DNA from 3 places in the Mesorhizobium sp. P2_B11 genome. Region 1 is predicted to be linked to each of the others. Evidence: predicted binding sites of a transcription regulator. Region 1 holds the regulator's gene; each other region holds the start of a gene.
What was found. Region 1 encodes LexA, which represses DNA repair genes until DNA is damaged. Its sites were predicted from a motif close to TGTTCNNNNTGTGTTCNG; they were not measured.

Region 1 (3,262 bases):
TCGCCGCCTATCTCGTCATTTCAGGCATCGTGGTCGCCGCCGAGCGCAGCTTCATCATGCTGGCGGTCATGCTGGTTGCGGTGCTGTTCGATCGTGCGGCGCTTACCATGCGCAATCTGGCGATCTCGGCCATCGCCGTCATCCTGGTGTCGCCGCATGAGGTCGTCGGCCCGAGTTTTCAGATGTCGTTTGCCGCCACCGCCGCCCTCGTCGGCGCCTATGCCGGCTGGGCCGACTACCGCGCCGACAGAGTGAGAACGCCCCCTGCGAGGCGCTCTTTCGTCAGCTTCCTGTCGCGAAAATTCTTGGCTGGCATGGGCGGGCTCGCCATGACCTCGATCATTGCCGGCAGCGCGACCTTGCTGTTTGCCATCTGGCATTTTCAGCGCGTGTCGCCGCTCAGCCTGCTCGCCAATCTGGCCGTGATGCCAATTGTCTCTGTCGTCATGCTCTTGGCGGTGATCAGCGCATTGCTGATGCCTTTTGGCTTTGACTGGCCGTCCCTCTATCTGATGGGCAAGGGCCTGACGGCGATGATCGCCATCTCTGGCTGGATCTCCGAACGCTCCCCGGTCGATGCCGTCGGGCTGATCTCCATTCAGTCGGTCCTGCTGGTGACGGTCGCCCTTGTCATTGCCACCATGGCCACGACCTGGCTCAGGCTGGCGGCCGTGCCTTTCGCGCTGGCCGGCCTGCTGACCGTGCCGCAGGTGCGCACGCCTGACGTGCTCATTTCGGAAGACGCACATCTGGTTGCTGTGCCGATCGGCGGCGGCGAGCTTGCCCTCAACCGGGAGCGCGCAAACGAATTCACCACCGACAATTGGAAACGGGCGCTGCGGGCCGAAACCATCATTCAGCCGGAGACCTTCGAGACTGGAGATACGCGGTTCGACCTCGATCCGCTCGACCTGCCGCCCGGCTCACCCTTCTACTGCACAGGCGATCTCTGCATTGCCCGGCACCCGTCCGGCGCCATTGTCGCGCTTGCGAAGGATCGCAAAACAGCCCGACCGGCCTGCGCTTTCGCGAGCCTGATCGTCATCGACGACGCCACCGCCTACAATCCTTGTCGCGACCCGCTGGTGCTAGTCGTGACCAAGAAGCAGCTTGCCCGTGACGGAAGTGCCGCCGTCTTCTTCGACCAGCAATCGGCCGCGACAGCGCCAGCCATACGTTTCGCCGTCGACAAGCCCTATCGTCCCTGGCACGAGCAACGCCGCTTCTCACGCGAAGCACGCGGCCTGCCGCCCTACAAGGAGCGCGAAAAGTACAAACCCAAGCCGGCTCAGTAGCGCCGGATCAGCCCGACCAGCTTGCCCTGCACCTTGACCCGGTCCGGCCCGAAGATGCGGGTTTCATAGGCCGGGTTGGCGGCTTCCAGCGCGATGGAGGCGCCCTTGCGGCGGAAGCGCTTCAGCGTCGCTTCCTCTTCGTCGACCAGCGCCACCACGATCTCGCCGGGGCTCGCCGTATCGGCATTGCGGATGATGACCGTGTCGCCGTCGAAAATGCCGGCCTCGATCATCGAGTCGCCCTTGACCTCAAGCGCGTAATGTTCGCCGCCCATGATCATGTCCGGCGGCACCGAGATCGAATGCGTCTGGTGCTGGATGGCGTCGATCGGCACACCGGCGGCGATGCGGCCCATCACCGGGATCGACACAGCCGAAACCGCGTCGTCATTGCCGGCCGACATCGAACGCGACGACGAGGCCGGCTTGATCTGGCGGCCGAGACCGCTTTGCCCCACACCGCCTTGTCCGCCTTGACCGAGACTGCCCTGGATGACGCTCGGCGAAAACTTCTTCGCCGCATTGAGGCCGGGAGCGATCGAGTCGGGCAATCGCAGCACTTCCAGCGCACGCGCCCGGTTCGGCAGCCGGCGAATGAAACCCCGCTCCTCCAGCGCCGTGATCAGGCGGTGAATGCCGGACTTGGAGGCAAGGTCGAGCGCCTCCTTCATCTCGTCGAAAGACGGCGGGATTCCGCTCTCCTTCAGGCGTTCATGGATGAACATCAGGAGTTCATGTTGTTTGCGCGTCAGCATCGCGGCCCCCACGGGTTCTGAAACCAGAATCAGAAAAAACAAACCCAGAACAAACACTATCTGTTCCAGTTGTGTTCCGCAACTGTTTAAAGTTTAATGAATGCGTTGACGTTTTGTTCAGCCTAACGTTCCGCGCCGCGATCGGCGCCCGCGCTTCGTTTGCCGGCAACGGGGTGAAATGCCGGCGGCCCGCGCCATCGGGCCATTCATGCCTTGCCGGACCGCTGCCGCTTTTTCGGGCGGGGCTGCACTGCCTCCGTCGCTGCGCCCGGTTCACTCTGGGCATAGACCTGCAGCGTGTAGCCGATGTGAACGCTCATCAGTTTTTTTGCGCGCTCGGCGTCGCGATCAAGGGCTGCTTCCATCAGGGCGGTGTGGTGTTCGATCGCCACGGCGTCGCGCAGCGCCGCCATGGCCTTCTGGTGGCCGTGCTGGCGGCCGGCGGCCGCGCGCAGCGTCGGGGCCAGGCTAAGAAAGCGGTGGTGGCGATGCAGTTGATCGGAGATCGTCGCGTTGAAACGCAGCAGCCAGCTCGATGTCGCGGCACTGAGCAGCGCCGCGTGGAAGGCATCATGTTTTTCGTACCACGCATCGACGGCCTCATCCGAGGGATCATCGAGCACGGACCCACAGCGTGAGAGGCGGTAGTGCGTGGCAACGACCGCGTCTTCCCACTGACGGTCGCCCTTTTCGATCGATTCAACCAGCAAGGGCAGTTCGACCACCAGCCGCGCACGCGACAGATCCTCGAGCTCGGCGCGAGAGACGGGAGCAACCGCAAACCCACGGTTGCTGATGGCGGTCACAAGCCGTTCGGCTTCCAGCCGCGACAGCGCCTCGCGAAGCGGCGTCCAGCCGATGCCGTAGGTTCCGCGCAACGTGCTCAGCTTCAAGGGTGCTGCAGGCGCCAGCCGGGTCGCAAGAATATCGCGCCTCAGCAGCCGATAGGCCGCTTCCGTCTTCGAGGACTGCTCGTCATCCAACATCGTGACCCATCAGTCAGATTGCTCGGATGGTGATTATATATCAAAGCCTTTCATTGGGTAGATTATATATAATGTTTGACAGCTCCAGGAGGACCGCTCAAGATCGCCGGCATGTTTGGGCGGCCAGGCTCCGCCGAATGCGTTTGTCCATGGAGGGGCGCCGGATCATGAGCATGACACCCGATCTCGCTGCAATCGAAGCGATGGATGCCGCCGATCCGCTGCG
Region 2 (3,262 bases), 100 kb from region 1:
GCTTCAGCGTGTCGAGCAGGCGGGCATTGTCGCGCTGGTGCAGGCCGATCGACGGCTCGTCGAGCACATAGAGCACGCCGGTGAGGCCCGAGCCGATCTGCGACGCCAGGCGAATGCGCTGGCTCTCGCCGCCCGACAGTGTGCCGGAATTGCGCGACAGCGTCAGATAGTCGAGCCCGACATCGTTGAGGAAGCGCAGCCGCTCGCGGATCTCCTTGAGCACGCGCACCGCGATCTCGTTCTGCTGGTCGTTGAGATGTGGCGGCAGGTCGGTGAACCAGCGGTCGGCGCTGCGGATCGACAGTTCCGTGACCTCGCCAATGTGCTTTCCCGCGATCTTCACCGCCAGCGATTCCGGCTTCAGCCGGTAACCCTTGCAGACCGGGCAAGGCGTCGCCGACATAAAGCGCTCGATCTCCTCGCGCATCCAGGCGGATTCGGTCTCTTTCCAGCGCCGCTCGAGATTGGGGATGACGCCTTCGAACGTCTTGGTCGTCTTGTAGGAGCGCAAGCCGTCATCATACTGGAAGGTGACCTCGCGCTCGCCGGTGCCGCGCAGGACGGCTTCCTTGGCCTCTTCGGTCAGATCCTTGAACTTGTCGCCGAGCTTGAAGCCATAGGCCTTGCCCAGTGCTTCCAGCGTCTGCGCGTAATAGGGCGAGGTCGATTTCGCCCACGGGCTGACGGCGCCGTCGCGCAGCGAGACGTTCTCGTCGGGCACGATCAGGCTGGCGTCGATGGCGCGCTGGCTGCCGAGACCGTCGCAGGTCGGGCAGGCGCCGAACGGGTTGTTGAACGAGAACAGCCTGGGCTCGATCTCCGGAATGGTGAAGCCGGACACCGGGCAGGCAAACTTTTCCGAGAACAGGATGCGCTCATGCGTCTCGTTCTTCGACTTGTTGACCGAGTCCTCGCCGGTCTGGCTGGCATCGAGCGGCTTGTCGGCGAATTCCGCGACGGCCAGCCCCTCGGCAAGCTTCAGTGCCGTCTCGATGGAGTCGGCGAGGCGCGTGGCAAGATCGCCGCGCACGACGATGCGGTCGACGACGACGTCGATGTCGTGCTTGTACTTCTTGTCCAGCGCCGGCACGTCGGCGATCTCGTAGAAGACGCCGTCGACCTTGACGCGCTGGAAGCCCTTCTTCTGCAGCTCCAGGAGTTCCTTGCGGTACTCGCCTTTGCGGCCGCGCACGATCGGCGCCAGCAGGAACAGGCGCGTGCCTTCCTCGACCGCCAGCACCCGGTCGACCATCTGGCTGACCGTCTGGCTCTCGATCGGCAGGCCGGTGGCCGGCGAATAGGGGATGCCGACGCGCGCAAACAGCAAGCGCATGTAGTCGTAGATCTCGGTGACGGTGCCGACCGTCGAGCGCGGGTTCTTCGACGTGGTCTTCTGCTCGATCGAGATGGCAGGCGACAGGCCGTCGATCTGGTCGACGTCAGGCTTCTGCATCATTTCGAGGAATTGCCGCGCATAGGCCGACAGGCTCTCGACATAGCGGCGCTGGCCCTCGGCATAGATGGTGTCGAAGGCGAGCGACGATTTGCCGGAGCCCGACAGGCCGGTCATGACGATCAGGCTGTCACGCGGCAGGTCGAGATCGACATTCTTCAGATTGTGTTCGCGCGCACCGCGAATGGAAAGGTATTTATGGTCGGCCATAGCCGGTCGCCGCCTCAGTCTGGATTTCGTGGGATCGGCGGGTTTTCCCGGCCAATCCCCTATGTAGGTATTTTTGCAGCCACGTCGAGAGACGCCACAATTCTCGACCAAGGTCGTTTAACCGCCTTTCGCGCGTAGGGGCAAGCGGAAAGAACAAAGGCCGAACACGCTCCTGACAAAGCTGTGCAGAAACCTGACAAGGGCGTTTCAAGAACTGACCCTGACGTAAGCTCCCGGCGATCACATTTTTCGGTAACCGGCTATTCAACGGTTGACGTCGCCGAATCAGGGGCGCAGTCTCAAGAAGTCAACGAAGCCGGCCGTCTTTCGATGGCCTCGCCGCCCAGAGGCGGCCTGCGAGACGCCGCAGGCAGGTGCGATTAGCGCTTCGGACGACACAGTCGCAACGGACATAGGAGCGGAGCATGACGCCACCGGACAGTCCCTTGAGGCTCCACATCTCGTTGGAGCCGCGGCGGGCATAAGTGCCAGGGTACTTTCAAGGTAGAGAGCATATGCGTCCAAACGAACGCATCGCTTGAATCCGGGAAGCCACCCGACAAACCGTGACCTGCCGTATCCCCTAAAATCAGAGACGGATAGTCGGATCGTCGGCTGAATGCCGCGAAGCATCCGAGATCAAAGTCGGTATAACACTACCGGCAGTTTGGATCTGGAATCCAAAAAAAGCCCCGACCGTTTGCGGAAGCAACGGCGGGGCTGTTCTTTTGTGGGTGTGCCACCCGGTCTCGATCGTTTCACAATGTCCGCGATGGGCAATCGCATAGGGGCGGCGCCAGCCCCCTCTCCGTCCGCTACGCGGCCACCTCTCCCCCATTTCATGGGGGCGAGGAAACGTTAATCTCTAAGGTCGCGGCCCTGAAAAGCTTGGGTTCCTCGCCCCCACAAAGTGGGGGAGAGGTGGCTCGGCGAAGCCGAGACGGAGAGGGGGAGCGCCGTATGCGATTAACTGCCATTCGCAGGCAAGATGCCGGCAGGCAGGTGAGGGGCAGCGCTGACTTTCGGCTGGGAGCTACGAATCCGACCCTACCGGCGCGGCGGCTTGATTCCGCCCGTGCCGACATCGACAGTGATGGTGCCGGAAATCCTGACATCGGTATTGCCGATCTTGAACGTGCCGTTCTCGCCGGCAGGCAGCGCGTCGTCGGGCTCGGGCTGCGGCGCCGGCTTGGCGATGCGGTAGTCGCTGGTCACGCCGGGCAGGGCGCCGGTGCCAGTCTTGCTGTCCGCGGCGACGGCCATGCCGCCCTGCAGGACAAATCCGAAAGTGATGCCCAAGGCCCAGAGCGGGTGCTTCGAAAGGCTTCTGATCATAAGGCCATTATAAGATGCCGGGGCCGGCAATTCCAGACGCCAGCGTTAAACTCACGAGCCATCTGGCAGCTCTTGCGAGCGGACGATCTCAAGAGATTGCGGCCGGATTAGAAAATTATTCCGAATTCGCACATCTTGATTTGCTTGGATGAGCCGTCGGAAGCCTCAAAGAAGGACATCGCGCCGTTCTTGCAAATCCCCGGGATCTGCAAGGGTGTGTCTTGTGACGCTGACTTCACAGGCAGCATCATGAACCCTTCCAGG
Region 3 (3,262 bases), on a different contig from region 1:
CGGCCGGCGACCGAAGGCAGGAACGATGCTGAGCGCCTCCCGCGCCTTGGGATGGGGCAAGTGCGGGCGGCGTCAAGGTGCATCGCTATTGGCACACCGGCCGCTAGAGCAATTCCAGGAAAAGTGTGAGCGGTTTTCCGTCCGGAATTGCGAAAAAACAAAGCTCTCACAGCTCCTTTTCCGCCAGTTCGCGGAAGGCGTCGGGAACCGAGCGCCGGGCTTCCAGCGCCACCGCGCCATAGCCGACGGCCTCTTTGCCAAAGCGCTGGCGGATCTTGTCGATGGCGCGGTCGGCGCCAAAGCGCGCTAGGCCTTTTTTGCTGCCGGGCCGCTGTTTCTCGTCGGCAAGCCCGAGCGGCAGGTCCAGCTGCAGCTCGGCACTTTCCTCGAGCTGCGACACCGAGATCGCCAGCAGCGAGATGGTCTTCTCGCCAGCGTTGGCGGCGAGCACGCCGCGCACCAGCTCCTCGGCGATTTCGGCGAGCATCGCGGTTGCTGAAATCGGCTGCTCGAGCGTCAGCGAGCGCGTGACCGCGCGCAGATCGGCAAAACGCACCCGCACGGTCACTGTGCGGCCGGGCCGCGATTTCGCCCTGAGGCGGCTGGCGACCCGGTCTGCCAGATGCAGAAGAACAGGTCCGAAGACATGCGCCTCGGCCGGCCGCTTGCCAAGCGCCGACTGCGCGCCGGCCGAATGCGCGCGCCGCTGCGTCTCGAGTTTTCGCGGGTCGCGGTTCCATGCCAGCGACGCCAGCTTCTCGCCGGCGGCGGGGCCGAGCAGCCGGCGCAAGGCCCCGCTATGGGTCTTGGCCAGCTGGCCGATGGTCTCGACACCGATCTCGGCCAGCCGCGCCTTGGTCGCCGGGCCGACGCCCCACATCAGTCCGACCGGCAAATCGTGTAGGAAGGCGAGCTCCGTTGCCGGATCGACCACCACCAGCCCGTCGGGTTTCGCCACTTGCGAGGCGATCTTGGCCAGATGCTTGGTGCGCGCCACGCCGATCGAGATCGGCAGGCCGAGCTCGGCCCGCACACGCCGCCGCACCGTGGCGGCGATCTCGGCCGGCGACCCGAACAGATGCGTGCAGCCGGCGACATCGGCAAAGGCCTCGTCGATGGAAATGCGCTCGACCAGCGGCGTGAAATCATCGAGCACTTTTATCGCGGCGTCGCCCAGCCTCTGGTACTCGCCGAAATTTCCGCCGACAAAGATCAACTGCGGGCAAAGCTCCCGCGCGCGTCGTCCCGGCATTCCGCCGCGCACGCCAAATATCCTGGCCTCGTAGGAAGCGGCCAGCACGACGCCGCCACCGACGGCAATCGGCTTGCCCCTGAGCGACGGGTCGAGCAGCTGCTCGACCGAGGCATAGAAGGCATCGAGATCCGCATGCAGGATGGTGGGTTCCATCCCGGCCGTTCCTTTGGGCGTTGCAGCATTAGCCGCGTCTGTTGCTAGGGTGGTTTTGACGAACAAATAGAGAACAAACAGGGTCCGCTGTCAAGCTCGGCGCTTACATCTAGTGAATTCGCTGGAGATCCGGACGTCGATTGATCTGCCTTCTCCGGGGCAGGCGGAACATTGTCGCTCGCCAGAGCGTTCATTGTCGTGAAGGGACGCTGTTTCGTGGAGGCCGGTATGGGCCAGTTCGAGATGATCGACCTCGTCAGCGTCGTTGACGCCTGCGCGAGCGATCGCGTTGCCGGACACTGCGTGTCGATGGCCAAGGCGGTGGAAGAGTTGCGGGTGCTGACCGGCGATTTCGTGTCGCCGGACGAGGCGGTGGCCAATGCCCTGTCTGCGGTGGCGCTGAGGCGCGGCTGCGCGGTGCTGTTCGACGAACAGGCCGGCGCCGATATCCTGCGGATGCCATAGGCGCAATGCCGCAAGCGCTTGGAAAGGTCGCGCCTGCGGGGCGACCAATCGGCCGTATCCAGCATTCGACGCCTGCTCGATAAATTACGCGACGACGGTCATGGTTCCGTCGGCTGCGACCTAAGTGTCACGGCCAGTTGGGCCTAAGGTCTGATCAGTATAGGGCGTCAGTCGCGCAAAGGGCCGATCTGCTCTGATGTTTTCATATTTGTATTATAATTCAATGATTTACAAAATCGTCTCCGGCCTTTCGCAGGACGATTATCGCGTACCGCAACCGCATTTGTCTAAAGTTTACCCGATCGAATTAGCAAATTCTCATATGGCGCTGCTATAGCCGAGTCGGCGGAGGTGGCTATCCCTCGAGGAGGTATCATGACATCCCGAAAAACTCTTTTGGCGGCGGTTGCCGCGTTTGCGCTTCTGGCCTCTCCGGCCATGGCCGGTGCTGGTGGTAACGGCAACGGTGGTGGCCACGGCCATGGTGGTGGCAATGGCGGCGGCAACGGCAATGGCGGCGGCAACGGCAAAGGCGGCCAATCCGGCAACAGCGGCAAATCCGGCAACAGCGCTTCGCATGGCAAGTCGGCATCGGCCCATGCCGGAAAGAAGGCCGCGACCGATGATGACGTCGATGACGTTGAGGTCGCCGCGACGCCCAAGGAAAAGAACATCCACGCCAAGCTTGGCCGGCTGAACTCGCTGCAACGCAACATCAACGCCTATTTGAACTCCAAGAGCAAGAAGTTCGCCGGCGTTCAGGCCTATGTGACGGCGTCGGCAGTTGCCAAGAACGCGCAAGACGCGCTCGACAAGGCAAATGCGGCAGTGACCGCGGCCGAGGACGCGGTGACGGCCCAGCAGAAGGCCTTCGACGAGGCGAATGCGGTTACACCTCCAACGCCCGAGCAACTGGCGGACCAGGCCGCAGCGATCGCGGATCTGCAGGACGCGGTCACGGATGCTGAAACAGCAGCTGCCGCGGCGCAGACGGCTGCCGACACGGCTGACGACAACATCCCATCGCTCGATGACGCTCTCGCCGATATGGCCAACAAGCCGGTCGACGCCGAGGTCACCGACTGGGCCAACGGCGTGCTTGCCGAAAAGATCGACCAGGCAGCCGCCAAGATGGCTCCTCCGGCAACGCCGTAAGCCGATCGCGGCTGAAACGGCCCAACGTCCAAGCCGCCGGGGTTCGCCCCGGCGGCTTTTTTGACGGCACGACGGCACCGCCGGCCTTGAGGGAAAAGCGTTACTAACCCCAAGTGCGGCATGGAAAATCTTCACTCCCAAGTGTAGCCTTTGCAATGCCGGGATAGACGGCATCGGGGGAGTAACGACATGCCTAGGGTTTCAGAGCTTTTTTTCAAAACAGCCATCGTGTTC

Region 2: uvrA (excinuclease ABC subunit UvrA) is a predicted target of LexA. The motif match lies at 1,813-1,830, and genes of this name have one in related genera.
Region 3: dinB (DNA polymerase IV) is a predicted target of LexA. The motif match lies at 1,467-1,484, and genes of this name have one in related genera.

What each region holds. Positions count from the first base shown of each region.
Region 1 is NZ_JBFUDF010000006.1:149,489-152,750, reverse strand. It holds gene AC1DYJ_RS20130 (ComEC/Rec2 family competence protein) at 1-1,295, shown strand, start outside; gene lexA (transcriptional repressor LexA) at 1,289-2,050, opposite strand; gene AC1DYJ_RS20120 (GntR family transcriptional regulator) at 2,257-3,036, opposite strand; gene kynU (kynureninase) at 3,204-3,262, shown strand, end outside.
Region 2 is NZ_JBFUDF010000006.1:251,139-254,400, reverse strand. It holds gene uvrA (excinuclease ABC subunit UvrA) at 1-1,663, opposite strand, end outside; gene AC1DYJ_RS20675 (hypothetical protein) at 2,711-2,926, opposite strand; gene AC1DYJ_RS20670 (hypothetical protein) at 3,106-3,262, opposite strand, start outside.
Region 3 is NZ_JBFUDF010000007.1:10,479-13,740, forward strand. It holds gene AC1DYJ_RS22860 (type I secretion system permease/ATPase) at 1-32, shown strand, start outside; gene dinB (DNA polymerase IV) at 167-1,408, opposite strand; gene AC1DYJ_RS22870 (hypothetical protein) at 1,637-1,873, shown strand; gene AC1DYJ_RS22875 (hypothetical protein) at 2,249-3,028, shown strand; gene AC1DYJ_RS22880 (hypothetical protein) at 3,218-3,262, shown strand, end outside.